DNA from 3 places in the Leuconostoc sp. LN180020 genome. Region 1 is predicted to be linked to each of the others. Evidence: riboswitches for the same ligand, from Rfam matches in the RefSeq annotation. Region 1 holds a riboswitch; each other region holds the start of a gene.
The links. A riboswitch is a leader RNA that binds a small molecule or an ion and turns the genes downstream of it on or off. The one in region 1 is predicted to bind lysine.
Positions count from the first base shown of each region.

Region 2: it holds a riboswitch for lysine, as region 1 does, so the genes downstream of both, alr (alanine racemase) here and lysA (diaminopimelate decarboxylase) in region 1, are expected to answer to the same signal.
Region 3: it holds a riboswitch for lysine, as region 1 does, so the genes downstream of both, FAZ25_RS02080 (amino acid permease) here and lysA (diaminopimelate decarboxylase) in region 1, are expected to answer to the same signal.

Region 1 is NZ_CP039736.1:1,173,114-1,178,153, forward strand. It holds gene FAZ25_RS06025 (hypothetical protein) at 35-583, shown strand; gene FAZ25_RS06030 (nicotinate phosphoribosyltransferase) at 580-1,956, shown strand; gene FAZ25_RS06035 (hypothetical protein) at 1,966-2,301, shown strand; lysine riboswitch at 2,360-2,534, shown strand; gene lysA (diaminopimelate decarboxylase) at 2,649-3,950, shown strand; gene dapD (2,3,4,5-tetrahydropyridine-2,6-dicarboxylate N-acetyltransferase) at 3,969-4,673, shown strand; gene FAZ25_RS06050 (N-acetyldiaminopimelate deacetylase) at 4,673-5,040, shown strand, end outside.
Region 2 is NZ_CP039736.1:465,155-470,194, reverse strand. It holds gene FAZ25_RS02450 (helix-turn-helix transcriptional regulator) at 1-69, shown strand, start outside; gene FAZ25_RS02445 (VOC family protein) at 109-441, opposite strand; gene FAZ25_RS02440 (ABC-F family ATP-binding cassette domain-containing protein) at 542-2,098, shown strand; gene FAZ25_RS02435 (isopentenyl transferase family protein) at 2,258-2,737, shown strand; lysine riboswitch at 2,752-2,919, shown strand; gene alr (alanine racemase) at 2,998-4,110, shown strand; gene FAZ25_RS02425 (aspartate-semialdehyde dehydrogenase) at 4,145-5,040, shown strand, end outside.
Region 3 is NZ_CP039736.1:395,103-400,142, forward strand. It holds gene FAZ25_RS02070 (rod shape-determining protein) at 1-232, opposite strand, end outside; gene FAZ25_RS02075 (DUF1146 domain-containing protein) at 331-552, opposite strand; gene FAZ25_RS02080 (amino acid permease) at 695-2,134, opposite strand; lysine riboswitch at 2,210-2,378, opposite strand; gene FAZ25_RS02085 (hypothetical protein) at 2,396-3,052, opposite strand; gene FAZ25_RS02090 (sulfite exporter TauE/SafE family protein) at 3,171-3,998, shown strand; gene FAZ25_RS02095 (DUF1634 domain-containing protein) at 4,010-4,372, shown strand; gene FAZ25_RS02100 (LCP family protein) at 4,389-5,040, shown strand, end outside.

The sequences.
Region 1 (5,040 bases):
TGCCTGAGGGTAGCTTTTTTAGTATAATAAGAGCATGAATAATATAGAAAAATTACAACAATTAACACATATAACAACAGCAGAAATCGCAGACGCACTTGATGTTGACGTGGCAACTGTGACAGCTTGGCAACAAGAAGAAAGTATGCCAACCGTCGGCGAATTTGAAGCACTAGTTGGCATTTTTTCAAGCCAGTTAGATGCGCAAGGTATTGTCACACAATCAGAAAAACATCCTATTCATATTCGCTTATCACTAGACTATCTGATGAATCTTGGGATAACAATGTCTGACTGGATTACACTTAAATGGGCATTTGAGGGACAATGGTCCGGCTTTAATCTAGCAGTAGGCTTCTTTGATAAAGGTCATTTGGTGCGCGTTGTGACGTCGCCAGAAGAATTTGTGTCTGCTTTTGCAGGGTATTTAATTTTACAGACTGAGGGTGAATTTGAACCCTACATTGATGAATTTGACGATGACAAACTATATGACTGGCGTCTGATTAAAGTAGCTGGTGATCGTTTTGAAGATGTTACGCAAATGTTAATATCGACTGACTTACCGGAGATAACCTTATGACAGAAAATCTCATTTTGGCCACTGATGCTTATAAATTAACACATCATCTACAATACCCAACTGACATCACGAAACTATACTCTTATGGCGAGGCACGTGTTGGCGGGCGTTTTGATACAGTGAGTTGGTTTGGTTTGTCAATGATTCTACATGATTACTTTAGACAGCCAATTACGGATGAAATGATTGATGAAGCTGAGAGAGTAGCAAAACAGACGTTTAATACGACCGCTTATTTTAACCGTGACGTTTGGGAAAAAGTAAAAACGTTGGGCTATTTTCCTGTGAAAATTAAAGCATTACCTGAAGGTATGACAGTGCCAGTAGGTAATGCCTTGTTTACAATTGAGTCGACACAGGATTGGTTTGCAACAAGTTTAAATGCTTTGGAAGTTGTATTAATGCACGTTTGGTATCCAACGACTATCGCAACAAATTCTTTATACATAAAAAAAAGTTTGCAACCCTTGTTTGAAAAAACAGGCACACTAACAAATTTACCAGTTGCTGTTAACGATTTTGGATTACGTGGCGCAACATCTTTGATGTCTGGAAAACGTGGCGGGGCAGCCCATTTATTACATTTTCAAGGTTCAGATAATATGGCTGCTTCAAGTTATTTTGAGGCAGTTTACGGTGTTTCAGGTCGCGCGGCATCGGTCTGGGCAACCGAACATTCAGTAGCCACAGCTTACGGTCCGGGAGAAGGTGAAATAGATTATGTTAATGCACAACTTGATCGGGCACCTGATGATGCGATTTTATCAATTGTGATTGATTCATATGATGCGCTAAATTTCGTGACCCATGTTATCGGATCAGCGACGATTAAACAACGAATACGTAGCCGTCAAGGTCGCATTGTGTTACGACCAGATTCTGGTGATCCTGAAATTATTGATTTGCAGGTCTTGAATTTGCTTGCTGATATCTTTGGAACAACCTTAAATGATAAAGGCTATCGTATTTTGAATGACAATGTTGGTATTATTCAAGGCGATGGTATGAAAGCAGATACAATTGTGTCATTATATGAAACCATAATAGCTGCAGGTTGGTCAGCTGACAATCTCATTGTTGGGTCAGGTGGTGGGCTTTTGCAAGAAGGATTCACACGTGACACGGAAAGATTTGCAATCAAAGCCGCTTACGCAGAAACAGCTGATGGGCGTCACATTAACATTCAAAAAAATCCTAAAACAGACATGACCAAAGCGTCCAAAGCTGGTTTATTGAAAGTCATTCTAGATGGTAATACGATTAAAACAGTAGCGCAAGATGTAGCTGGCGATGATTTGTTAGCGACTGTTTATGAAGATGGGAAACTCTCGGCGATTGATGGTCCAAGTATTATTCACCGTGCTAGTTTATGAGGTCAGTTAATGAATTATCAATTTAAAAAAGCAGCAGATATCAATCAAAATGTCACAACGCAGCATTTAGACGAAAAGGCTGCAGCACAAGCCTATCGGGATTTAGAGTCAAGAGAAAGACAACCAAAAACAGAGGTAGATACTACGCTAGTCGGTCATGGCATTCAGGCTTTAGCAACAGAATCAGCTATTGGCAAAGATGAACGTCAAGCGAAAGTATTAGCGCTTTTTAATAATGGTATGACGAGCTATATTGATTTAGCCTTTGAAATGAATTTAGCTGAATCAACAATTCGACAGTATGGGCGTGAATTAGGTTTAAAATTTATTGATACTGAATATTAGATTAAAAATTTGACATTTTTTAAACTGTCAGTTATGATTAAACCATAATAAAAATATAATTTCACATAGAGGTCGCGATAGACATAAGTCGCTTATCTGAGCTGTTGTAGCAGCCATGACGTTAAGCAAAAGGGGATATCGCCGAAATAGATAAAAACTACTACTTTGTCTGTTGGGCTAACAATTAATAATTGTTAGACTGTCGTTACATGTAACGGTGAGCTATGGAAACTGTCAAAATTGCTAAGCAAAAGCCTTTTGTCCGTGACCATGTCTCGAACAAAGGGCTTTTTATGTTGATAATGATGGCATATGATACTAAATCTATATGTCGTTTAGGAGGGCACATGAATTATCCAACAAATGAACAAAATCACCTCACCATTGACCATGTTGATGCGGTTGACCTTGCTAGTACTTACGGTACACCACTTTATGTTTATGACGTGACTAAAATTAGGCAAACAATGCGAGCATTTAAAGCCATTTTTGAAAAAGAAAATGTCCCATACATCGTTAGTTATGCTTCAAAAGCATTTGCGACAAAGGCAATTTATCAAGTGGCACAGCAAGAAGGCATTCACGCAGATGTTGTTTCAGGTGGGGAACTTTATACTGCTATTCAAGCTGGTTTTAACCCAAAGCACTTAAGCTTTAATGGCAATAATAAAAGTTGGGATGAACTGATGATGGCTGTTCAACAGGGTATTGGGACAGTTATTGTGGATAATTTTTTGGAGTTGCAATTATTGTCTGAAATCGCTGAAAAATGTCAAGTAGTACAAGATATTTTGTTGCGTATTTCACCAGGAATATCGGCCCACACCCATGAATTTATTAGCACCGGTCAGCAAGATTCAAAATTTGGCTTTGATTTACTAACCGGTCAAGCGAAGGCAGCGTATGATATTGCTAGTCAAGATAGCCATTTTCACCTACGAGGTCTACATGCGCATATTGGGTCGCAAATTTTTGATGTCACTGGCTTTGAAAAAAATGCTGCCTTATTAGCAGATACAGCACAAAGTTGGGGATGGCAGCCGGATATTATTAATGTCGGGGGCGGTTTTGGTATTCGTTATACTGATGACGATGAACCACTACCAGAAAGTGACTATGTAAGTGCTATTATTCGTACCTTAAAAGGAAAAGCAGCCGAGTACGATTGGAAAATGCCAGAAATTTGGATTGAACCAGGACGTTCAGTGGTAGGTCCAGCAGGACAAACGCTTTACACTGTTGGCGCGCGAAAAGACATTCCTGATATGCGACACTATATAGCAGTCGATGGTGGTATGGGAGATAATATTAGGCCTGCGTTATACGAGGCTAATTATGAAGCGGTTTTAGCCAATCAACCAAATATTCCAGCACAAGAAGTGGTACGTGTTGCTGGAAAATATTGTGAATCTGGCGATGTTCTTGTTTGGCAACAAAAATTGCCCAAGACGCAAGCAGGTGATATTTTATCCGTCTTAGCAACAGGTGCTTATGGGTATGCAATGGCTTCAAACTATAATCGCAACCCACGTCCAGCAGTTGTTTTTGTGGAAAATGGACAGCATCAGCTTGTCGTTGCACGCGAAACATATGAACATATTGCGGCCCTGGATCGTGACTACACGCTATCAGCAAATATGACACATTAAAATTGGGAGAAAAATAATATGACAACAGCAAATGATGCACAACAATTAATTAATTTTATTGCTAATGCGAAGAAAGTAACGCCCGTCAAAGTGACTTATAAGGGTGTATTAACTGGCGAAATTCCAGCCACTGTGCAACAGTTTGGTGGTGTATCTTTTGGACAATTAATTGGGGATTGGTCAGAAATTCAACCGTTAATTGCAGCATTGCCGGCCGAAAATGTGTTTGTCGAGAATGATGCACGAAATTCAGCTGTACCACTACTTGATAAAAAGGCTGTCAATGCACGTATTGAACCAGGAGCAATTATTCGAGAGCAGGTAACAATAGGTGACAATGCGGTGATTATGCTAGGTGCTGTGATTAACATTGGTGCTGAAATCGGTTCAGGAACAATGATTGATATGGGTGCCGTTTTGGGCGGAAGGGCAATTGTTGGCGAACAATCACATATTGGTGCTGGCGCTGTATTAGCAGGCGTAATCGAACCAGCTTCAGCCCAACCAGTTCGTATTGGAGATCATGTTTTAGTTGGGGCGAATGCGGTAGTCATTGAAGGTGTACAGGTTGGAGACGGTGCTGTGGTCGCAGCAGGGGCAATCGTGACAAAAGATGTGCCAGCTAATACCGTTGTCGCAGGCGTACCAGCCAAAATTATTAAGCAAATTGATTCAAAAACGCAACAAAAGACTGCTTTAATCGATGCCTTACGAGGTCTCTAATGTCTGAAATAAATTTTGAAACACTACAAACATTTCGTCGTGAATTACATCAAATACCTGAGACGGCACTTGAAGAATTTAAGACACATGATTATTTGTTAACCAAACTTAAGTCTTGGCAACAAGATTATATGACAATTAAGACAGTTGAAGCTTTGCCAACAGCCATTTTAGTCTATTTTCAAGGCACTAATCCAGTACGGACAATTGGTTATCGGACAGATATTGATGCCTTGCCTATACAAGAGGCAACGGGGTTAGACTTTGCATCACAGCATCCTGGCAAAATGCATGCCTGTGGGCATGATGTCCATATGACAATGGCCCTGGGATTGGCACAATATTTTAGTCAGCATCAACCAAAAGA
Region 2 (5,040 bases), 710 kb from region 1:
TGGATTTTCTTGATTTTGGGTGGTTTTCTAAGTAGTTTACTATTGGATATGTTAAAACTATTGAAATAAAAAAGAAGTGATAATCAAAGACTACACTTCTTTTTTATTTTATAGGTTTGCTTCAAGCGTGATTATATTATTTTCAGAGTCTTTGATTTTAAAAGCAACTTTTTGTCCAAAACGTTGTGCTGGCGTACCAATAATATCAACAAAATTATTACGTAAATGTTTACGTAATTCATCTGCATGATCACGCACAAGTAATTCAAGGTTGGCAGTGGGTTCACCGACCACAAAGATAATATCCTCGCCGTCCAACATTAAATGACGACCACTTTGATGACCAGATTGTGGTAAATCAAAAACATCACGCCAAAAGCGATAGGCACGATTGATATCAGTTGCTGGAATTGTTTTAATGTTTAATTTACGTGGTTTCATAATACTTATAAGTATAGCGGAATCGTGTTAATTTTCAACTGATGTTAAATAACAAAGGATCCATTACCACAGACATATAATTTATGGTAAACTTAAACTTATGGCATTATTAGAAGTAAGTGGCCTTTCAATGGCCTACGCAGAAAAAACTTTATACGAAGACGCAGCCTTCGAATTACAACAGAATGAACATATGGGCATTGTTGGACAAAATGGGGCGGGTAAGTCAACACTTATCAAAATCATTACAGGCCAAGAACTACCATTGTCTGGTAAGATTGAATGGCAAAAGGGTCTGAAAATTGGTTACTTGGATCAATATGCAGAAATACCAGATGGGATGAATTTGGTAGCTTTTTTGCATACTGCTTACCAAGACTTATATGACAAGCAGGATCGCATCACTGCGCTTTACAATGAGTACGCTGAATCCATGAATGACAAATTGTTGACGCGTGCAGGTCGTATGCAAGAAGAACTCGATGCCGCAGGATTTTATGATGTTGATACGCAGATTGAACGCGTTATTTCTGGTCTTGGGTTGGAGGCCATTGGCCGGGACCGAGAACTCGAGCAAATGTCTGGCGGACAACGTGCAAAAGTGATTTTGGCTAAGTTGTTATTAGAAAACGATGATGTCATCATTCTTGATGAGCCAACCAACTATCTGGATGTGGCACATATTACCTGGCTGGAAGATTTCTTGCAGACATATGAAGGCGCTGCTTTAATTATCTCGCACGATTTTGACTTTCTGGATAAAGTAACTAACGCAATTATTGATTTGTCCTTTGGAAAAATCACCAAGTACCGTGGCTCATTTAAAAAGGCGATGCGCCAAAAAGAGGAGCGCGCAGAGCAACAATTACGCCAGTATGAAAAACAGCAGGGTGAAATTGAAAAGGCGCAGAAGTTTATTGCTAAAAACAAAGCGCGTGCGTCAACGTCCAAACAAGCTAAGTCACGAGAAAAGATGCTGGCACGAATGGATAAAATCGATCCACCATCAGAGACGTTGCAAGCGAAGTTTAATTTTCCTTATGTCAATTCGCAATCAGCTAATGCATTAACCGTTAGTGATCTATCTGTTGGTTATGTGACACCTGTTCTAGAGCCGGTGACTTTCTCCATTACGACCGGCCAAAAAATTGTTTTCAAGGGTTTTAATGGTGCTGGTAAATCAACATTAATTAAATCCATTTTGGGTGTTATTCCAGCATTACATGGTGAAGCAGAGTTTTCACCATCTGCTATTGTTAACTACTTTGATCAAGATTTAGAATGGGATAACGATGCTAAAACGCCACTGCAAGAGATGCAAGATCGCTTCCCAACTTTAGAACCCAAAGCACTGCGTACACGTCTTGCTGCGGCGGGTATTAATGCAGAAAATGCACAAAAACCATTACAACAACTATCTGGTGGTGAACAAACAAAGGTTAAATTGGCAATTATGGAGATGAAACCAAGTAACTTCTTAATTCTTGATGAACCAACAAACCACTTAGACGAAGGAACAAAAAACGCCTTGCGCTCAGCTATTGATAAATTTCCGGGAAATGTTATTATTGTTTCCCACGAAGTCAGCTTTACTAAAGGCTTTGGTGATCGCGAATTAAACGTCGCTGCGTTATCCTTTAAGAACGAAACGGATTAAGATAAGTAAGTATATCCATCAGCAATGGTTAATTGGTGGTGCAGTTATAATAAAAGGTTGGGAAAGGCTACTAATAAAGCCGTTCTCGACCTTTTTATTACGAGCAGTTAGAATCTGTCTATCAGGGAACCGGAATTGTGAGATAGTGTGGCATTTTTTATGAAGATTAGAATTATTGGTCCAGTTGGGAGTGGTAAAACCACTTTTGCCAATGCATTAAGTAAGCAAACAGGCATCCCTGTTACTGCGTTGGATACGTTAAATTGGCATCGAATGGTAACTGGGGATGTTCATAAAACGCCAGCTGAAAGACAAACAGAATTAAATCATGTCTTACGCCAAAACCATTGGATTATTGAAGGCACTCAATACCGTCATGGGCAAGCCGTGTTTGGCGCAGCTGATATTATTTATGTCTTGGATGTGCCATTGTGGCTGAATATTTTTCGGCTTATCACGCGTTGGCTAGATACCCGCATGAATCATGGTCCCAGACAATACCAACAGATATGGCCTTATGTCAAGTGGCTCAAACAGTGGTATCGATACGATAAATTGGCTGTTTTGGCATTGTTAACCCCTTACCGTGATAAAGTGAAGATAGTAAAAGCATTTGACAAAATAAAAACATTAGAATAAAATAAAAACAATGAGAAAATCATAGAGGTTGCCATAGACATGAGTCGCACGTGGAGTATTGATAGATACAATGAAACGTGTCAAAGGGAATATGGCCGAAGCGCTGATACTATCATATCAGTTAGCTGGGGTACTAGTTAATAGCTATTACACTGTCGCATATGCGGGGTGCTATGACGGAAACGAGTTTTTAGTGTAATCCGTGACTGCTATCCCCCAGCAGAAGCGGATTTTTATTTTATGAGAAAAGAGTGTGAATCATGGTAGAGGCGATTACGCGTCCGACGCAAATTGAAATATCTCAAAAAGCTTTAAAAAACAATGTCGCTGTTGTCAAACGTGTTTCGGGTGCAGAAAAAATTTTCTTAGCCGTTAAATCAAATGCCTATGGGTTAGGTTTAATTCCAACAGCTAAAGCAGCAGTTGCTGGTGGTGTGTATGGTTTAGCTGTTGCAATTATTGACGAAGCACTAGCACTGCGCCACGAACGCATCACTGCACCAATACTAATTTTGGGTATTTCACCCGCCGAGTATGCTGAACTAATGGCAGTGCAACATATTATGGCAACTGTTGTCTCACTTGATTGGTTACAAGAAGCAGCACAGTATCTCACCGGTGAACAGCGATTACATGTTTCCTTAGGTGTCGATACAGGGATGGGGAGAATTGGTTTTAGAGACCGACAATCATTGTCTGAGGCAATTGACTATGTGCAGGCTCATCGAGATATATTTGATTATGTGGGACTGGCCACACATTTTGCCGAATCAGATTCGGCTGATACAGACTATTTTAATATGCAACTTCAGCGTTGGCATAAGTTGACAGATGGTTTACCAGAACCAGAATATTATCACGTCGCCAACTCTGGTGCAGCAATGTATCATGCTAATGAAGTACCACATGAGGTTATTCGTGTTGGAACCGTACTGTATGGTGTCGAACCATCAAGAGGTGAATTGTGGGATGGCCGAGAACTGGCCCCAGTGATGGCGTTGCGTAGTGAAATGAACTTTGTGAAAGAATTACCAGCCGGCGAAGGCATTAGTTATTCACACAAGTACACCACCTCTGAAAATGAATGGATTGGGACTGTCCCAATTGGCTATGGTGATGGCTGGTTACGCAAAATGACTGGTTTTCATGTCATTGTTGATGGGCAATATGCGCCGATTGTTGGTCAAGTTGCAATGGATCAATTGATGATTCGTTTACCACATGAGTATCCAGTTGGTACAAAAGTGACATTAATTGGAAAAGATGGTGGGTTAGAAAACACAATTGAAGATGTCGCACAGCATGCAGATCTGGCACCGTGGGAAATCATGACCGGAATGCAAGATCGGTTACATCGTATTTTAGTAGACTAGATGAGAGAAACACAACCTGGGAGGGAATGGTAAGATGGTAGCGCGTGAGTATAATGTAGCAATATTAGGGGCAACAGGGGCTGTTGGGACACGCTTAATTGCCCAGCTGGCAGAATCAAAGGTACCGGTTAAGCATTTGAAATTATTAGCTTCACCTCGGTCGGCTGGTAAGAAATTACTGTTCAAGGGCGAAGCATTAACCGTGGAAGCCACAACGCCAGAAAGTTTTAATGATGTTGATTTAGTTTTAGCTTCAGGTGGTGGTGCAGTATCACATCAATTTGCACCAGAAGCAGTTAAGCGTGGTGCAGTTGTGGTTGATAATTCAAGTTACTGGCGTATGCATGATGATGTGCCCTTAGTGGTGCCAGAAGTTAATGAGGCAGCACTGAACAATCATCACGGAATTATTGCTAATCCAAACTGTTCGACGACTCAAATGGTTGTTGCTTTGGAACCTATTCGTCGTGCTTATGGCTTACGCCGTGTCATCGTATCAACCTATCAGGCGGCTTCTGGTGCCGGACAATCGGCTTTGGAAGAACTTAAAACACAAACAGATGCCTATAATCGTGGTGAAGAGATGGTTGCAAACATTTTACCGGTTAAAGGTGCGGCAAAGCATTATCCATTAGCATATAATCTTTTGCCACAGATTGATGTTTTTGAAGCAGATGGCTATACTCATGAAGAATGGAAGATGATTCATGAAACAAAAAAGATTATGTTTGGGGATAAGAATTCCAAGGCTGTCAAAGTGACTGGAACAGCTGTACGTGTACCAGTGCCAATTGGTCACGGTGAGACGGTCTACTTTGAAACTGATGATCATGCTGGTGCAACAACTGAAGGTATTCAAAAGGCGCTTAGTCAAGCTGCCGGCGTCGTGTTAGAAGATGACCCAAAATCGCAACTTTATCCACAACCAAT
Region 3 (5,040 bases), 780 kb from region 1:
TTGCTTCAGTAACATCAAAATCAGAAATCACACCGTCTTTCAAAGGACGCACGGCGCGTATGTTGCCCGGTGTACGCCCAACCATTCGATAAGCTTCCGAGCCAACGGCCAACACACGATCTGTTTTATCATCTACTGCAACAACAGAAGGTTCATTCAAAACGATGCCCTTACCTTCTACATAAATGAGAACATTGGCTGTTCCCAAGTCAATGCCAATATCTTTTGCCATGTTTATTCTCCAGCATTTTTATTTTTATAAAGGGGCACAAATGTACCAAATTATCTACATAATCTAGTCAATTATACCATAATTTGTTCCCTTTTTTGTTATTTTCCCAATAGTGAACTTGGCAAAGCAACAACCCAATTTGTCATAGCAATAAAGAAACTAGCTACCAAATAACCAATAGCAATTGACAATAAAACCTTTAAAAAAGTCGCTTGTTTTGGTGTGTAGGGCATGAATTTAGCAAAGTTAATCGGCCGAATCGTCCAAAAAACAAAATACGTCGCTAGTAAGTTGATACATAACATAAATAAAGGTCCCATTTTGTCCTCCTGATTGGCAGATACCTTATCGACTGATTTATTCGTGGTTCCATTATAGCAGTCGTATGACTGAAATTCTAATACAACATTGCTTGACAAAATAAAGCAATAAAAAAACCAGTCATATACTGGCTTTAAGACATTAGCGATGTTGTTTTAAATCAACCGCCTCTAATTTAATCATTTTTGTTTTATATCTTATTTTGTAACCAAAGTACAAAATGACAAATAGCGGTACAGAGAGATAAGTAACAGCTATTTTTTCCCAATTCAAATGCGTAAAACTACCTGGATCTTGACCGATAATCACCCCGATTGAAATCACAAGCGCAAATAGTGGGCCAAACGGGAACCACTTCGCTTTATATTTCAAAGCGTTTAAATCTTTTCCTTGGGCCACATAAGCCCTACGGAAACGATAATGTGAAATGGCGATGCCAACCCAAGCAATGAAGCCAGTTAACCCAGAAGCATTTACCAACCATGTGTAGGCAACAGAACCACCTTTTGTATTTGAAATAAACGCTAATAATCCGATAACTGTCGTCAATAGCAAGGCAAACACCGGTACACCACGTGTCGAAACTTTGGCAAAAATCTTAGGTGCCTCCCCCTTACGTGCCATAGCGTACAACATTCGTGTTGAGGCATATGAGCCCGAGTTAGCTGAAGAGACAATCGATGTCAAAATAACCGCATTCATTAAACTAGCGGCAAAGGCAATTCCAGCATTTTTAAAGACAATCGTGAAAGGCGACACAGCCACATTTTCCGTTGATGAGCTGAGTAAGCGCGGATCTTGATAATAAACTAATGCTGAAATAACAAAAATTGCTAAAATATAAAATAGCAAAATACGCCAAAATACTTGATTAATCGCTTTGGGAACTGACTTATCAGGATCTTGTGCCTCACCAGCCGTAATCCCGATTAACTCCGTACCTTGAAAGGAAAAACCTGCCACTACAAACACTGATAATACAGCCTGTGGTCCGCCAACAAAACCATGGTTACCAACAGAAAGATTTTTCATCACATTAACATCTGAGTGAATCACACCAAAAATAGTTGCTACACCAACAATCAGAAAGGCAATAATTGTAATCACCTTAATCATTGATAACCAAAACTCAGCTTCACCAAAAGCACCCACAGAGAATAAATTGATTAAAAAGATAAGAATTAATGCGACTGCAGAAAATATCCATGCCGGTGTATGCGGAAACCAAAATTTCGATACTAGACCAACCGCCACAATATCAACTGCTAGCGTAATCGCCCAGTTGAACCAATAATTCCATCCCATAGCAAATCCCAATGCTGGATCAACGTATTTTCCTGCGTAATCTGAAAATGACCCTGATGTAGGTGAATATGTTGCCATTTCTCCCAAACTTGTCATTAAAAAGTAAACCATTACACCAATTGCTAGATAAGCAACAATCGCACCGAATGGCCCAGCCTGTGCCACGGTTGCCCCAGAAGCAACGAACAACCCTGTCCCTATTGAACCACCTAACGCAATCATTGACACATGACGCGTCTTCAGATTACGTTTAATTTCACCATTATGTTCTGCCATAAAAATCTCCCTGTCGGGGCAAATAAAAAGCCCCTTTCTTATATAGAAAGAGGTTTAAAAAGTCATTGTATCGTAACTTTTCAAAGCACACCACATCACTGTGACAGTCTAACAAGTATTAGTTGTTAGCCCAATATCATTCTGCCTTAAATGATATTTCGGCAACCGCCCCTTTGACGCAAAGTCACAGTTCTTGGCGAACTCATTTGCGCTAATCATGTTGGTTGCAACCTCTTTGATAACTTGAATATCATATCATCTTTAGATTTGTGTGTCAATTTCCAACACAGAACGCCAATGCTGGGCTCGTTTACGATATTGTTGTTCACTCAATTGCCACCAAAAATAACCAAAGAATAAAGCACCCATACCACTTGACAGTGGCATGTCAGCAAACTTCATACGTGCTAACAAGATCAGTAACCAGAACACAACAGTAACTGTTGTGATAATGACACGTGTTCTTTGGTGTTGGCACACTCTGGGTAAAATGATAGCCACAATCACAGCCAAAAATTGTAGCCACCAAACAAGTAATAAATCCGGCATCATCGGCCCAATTTTTAAACCATTTGACCAATAGACTTGGAGTATAAGTGATAATACGCCTGTTAATAGCAACACAGCAAACTGTGTGATGAGAAACCACCACATCGCAATTTGATAGTTAATAGCCTTGAAAAATAACGCTAACCCTATGCTCAATAGGACAATGACCCAATAATGTGCAAAAAGGCCACCCAAAGCCACCCAAATTGCCAAGGCATGTGGTAACAAATTTTGTATCACTAATGTGCCACCATTATCTAATACGTGGACGAACAACATGTCAAAGCGGACTTGTATAGCTAACACTAAGAACAACACACTAAAAACAACAATCAATAATTTTCTTAATCTGTCTGGCTGGATTAACATTTCATTAACTCTCTTGTTTATTTATCACAGTAATTGTACCATTATATACAATGTACACAATAAAAAATAATTAAGTGACGGTATCATAAAGGTGTCTTTATCTATAGCGATTATCATCATGTTATCTGTTGGCGTTTTTGCCGGAATTTTGGGTGCCTTACTCGGACTAGGCGGTGGGATTGTTGTCACACCAATTTTAGTCATTGGTTTTAATCTACCCATTCATTATGCAATCGGTGCTAGTATTGTCGCAGTCATTGCAACCTCTTCTGGCGCATCTATTGCTTATTTAAAGGATGATTTACTCAATATCCGCACAGCCATGTTTCTGGAAATATTTACAACTGTCGGCGCCTTGCTGGGTGCTATTTTAGCCGGCTTTTTTGCGCCAATTTGGTTGAATTTTTTCTTTGGTATCCTACTAATGTATCAGGCTTTTCGTATGTGGCGCAAATTATATGGCAAGCAAGTATCTGAGACGGTGGCTAAGCCAAACCAACTGGCACACAAGTTACAACTCAATGCTTCTTATTATGATAAAGCGCTCGGCAAGCAAATTAATTATCATGTTGAAAATGTTTTTTTGGGGTCACTGATTATGTTGTGGGCCGGCCTAGCGTCTGGCTTGTTAGGCATTGGTTCTGGTATGTTTAAAGTTTTTGCCATGGATTCTGTCATGAAAATGCCACTCAAGCCTTCCAGTGCGACTTCTAATTTAATGATGGGTGTCACTGCCTCTGCTAGTGCCTTGGTTTACTTTTTCAACGGTACTATCCGAGCTGATATTGCTGTCCCAATAGCACTAGGTATTATTGTTGGCGCAACCATTGGCGCAAGAATGATGCCCCATGTCTCCACACGACACTTACGCCAATTGTTTATTCCGGTTGTTGGTTTAGCTGGTATCCAGTTATTATTAAAGGCCTGTAACATAACATTGTATTAAGGAGTACAGCAATGTTTGATAAACAAAAAGAAAAAAATATTGAGCGTCAAATTGGCGTCACCCTGCGTATTGGTGTCGTCATATCAGTTAGTATTATGCTGGTTGGCTTTGTATATTATCTCTTATCAAATGCACAAACCGGCCTATCAGGTAATCATTGGCCACAGCAATTCAATACATTAATTGTTGCTGCTGTGCAACTCAAACCCGGCGCCATCATGATGTTTGGCTTGTTGTTATTGATTTTAACGCCTATCTTACGCGTGTTAGCCTCTATTTATGCCTTTTATACAATAAAAGATTGGCAATATGTTACAATCACCACAATTGTTCTTTTCATCCTCATGCTTGCCATGTTTATTGGCCAAAATTAACTACCAGGAGAAAATCATGGATCCCAAAAATGATTCACGTTCTAAGCGTTATTCTGCCCCTAGTCATAGGCTACGTAACATTATTTTTGCAGTTATTACCGTTATTGTCCTCGTTATTGGTCTATTTGCTTGGCAAGCCATCCATAACACCAAAGGTGCACTTGATAAATCATATGCTGGTGCTGGTTTAAAAAAATCACGTGATGTCTCAGATGTTATTAAAAGTGGCCGTCCTATTTCGATTTTGCTATATGGCACAGATACAGGTGAATTGGGACGTACCTATCGTGGGCGCACCGACTCGATGATGTTGTTGCTTATTAACCCTAAAACCGAGAAAACAACCCTTATTTCATTGGCACGCGATGCCATGGTATCGATTGTCGGTTATGAAAATACTTTTCCTCAAAAATTGAATGCCGCGTACGCCTATGGCGCCACCGCAACGTCCATTAAAACTGTCGAATCTTTTTTGAATATTCCAATTGATTATTATGCCTTAGTCAACATGGGCGGTTTATCAAATATGGTTAACCAGGTTGGTGGCATTTCGGTTAAGTCCCCGATTGATTTTACATACAGCCAAGAAACTGCCCATGATTATGGGCCCAATCTTTATCGTTTCCATAAAGACAGCACTAAATTTGAACACTCTGATGACAATGGTA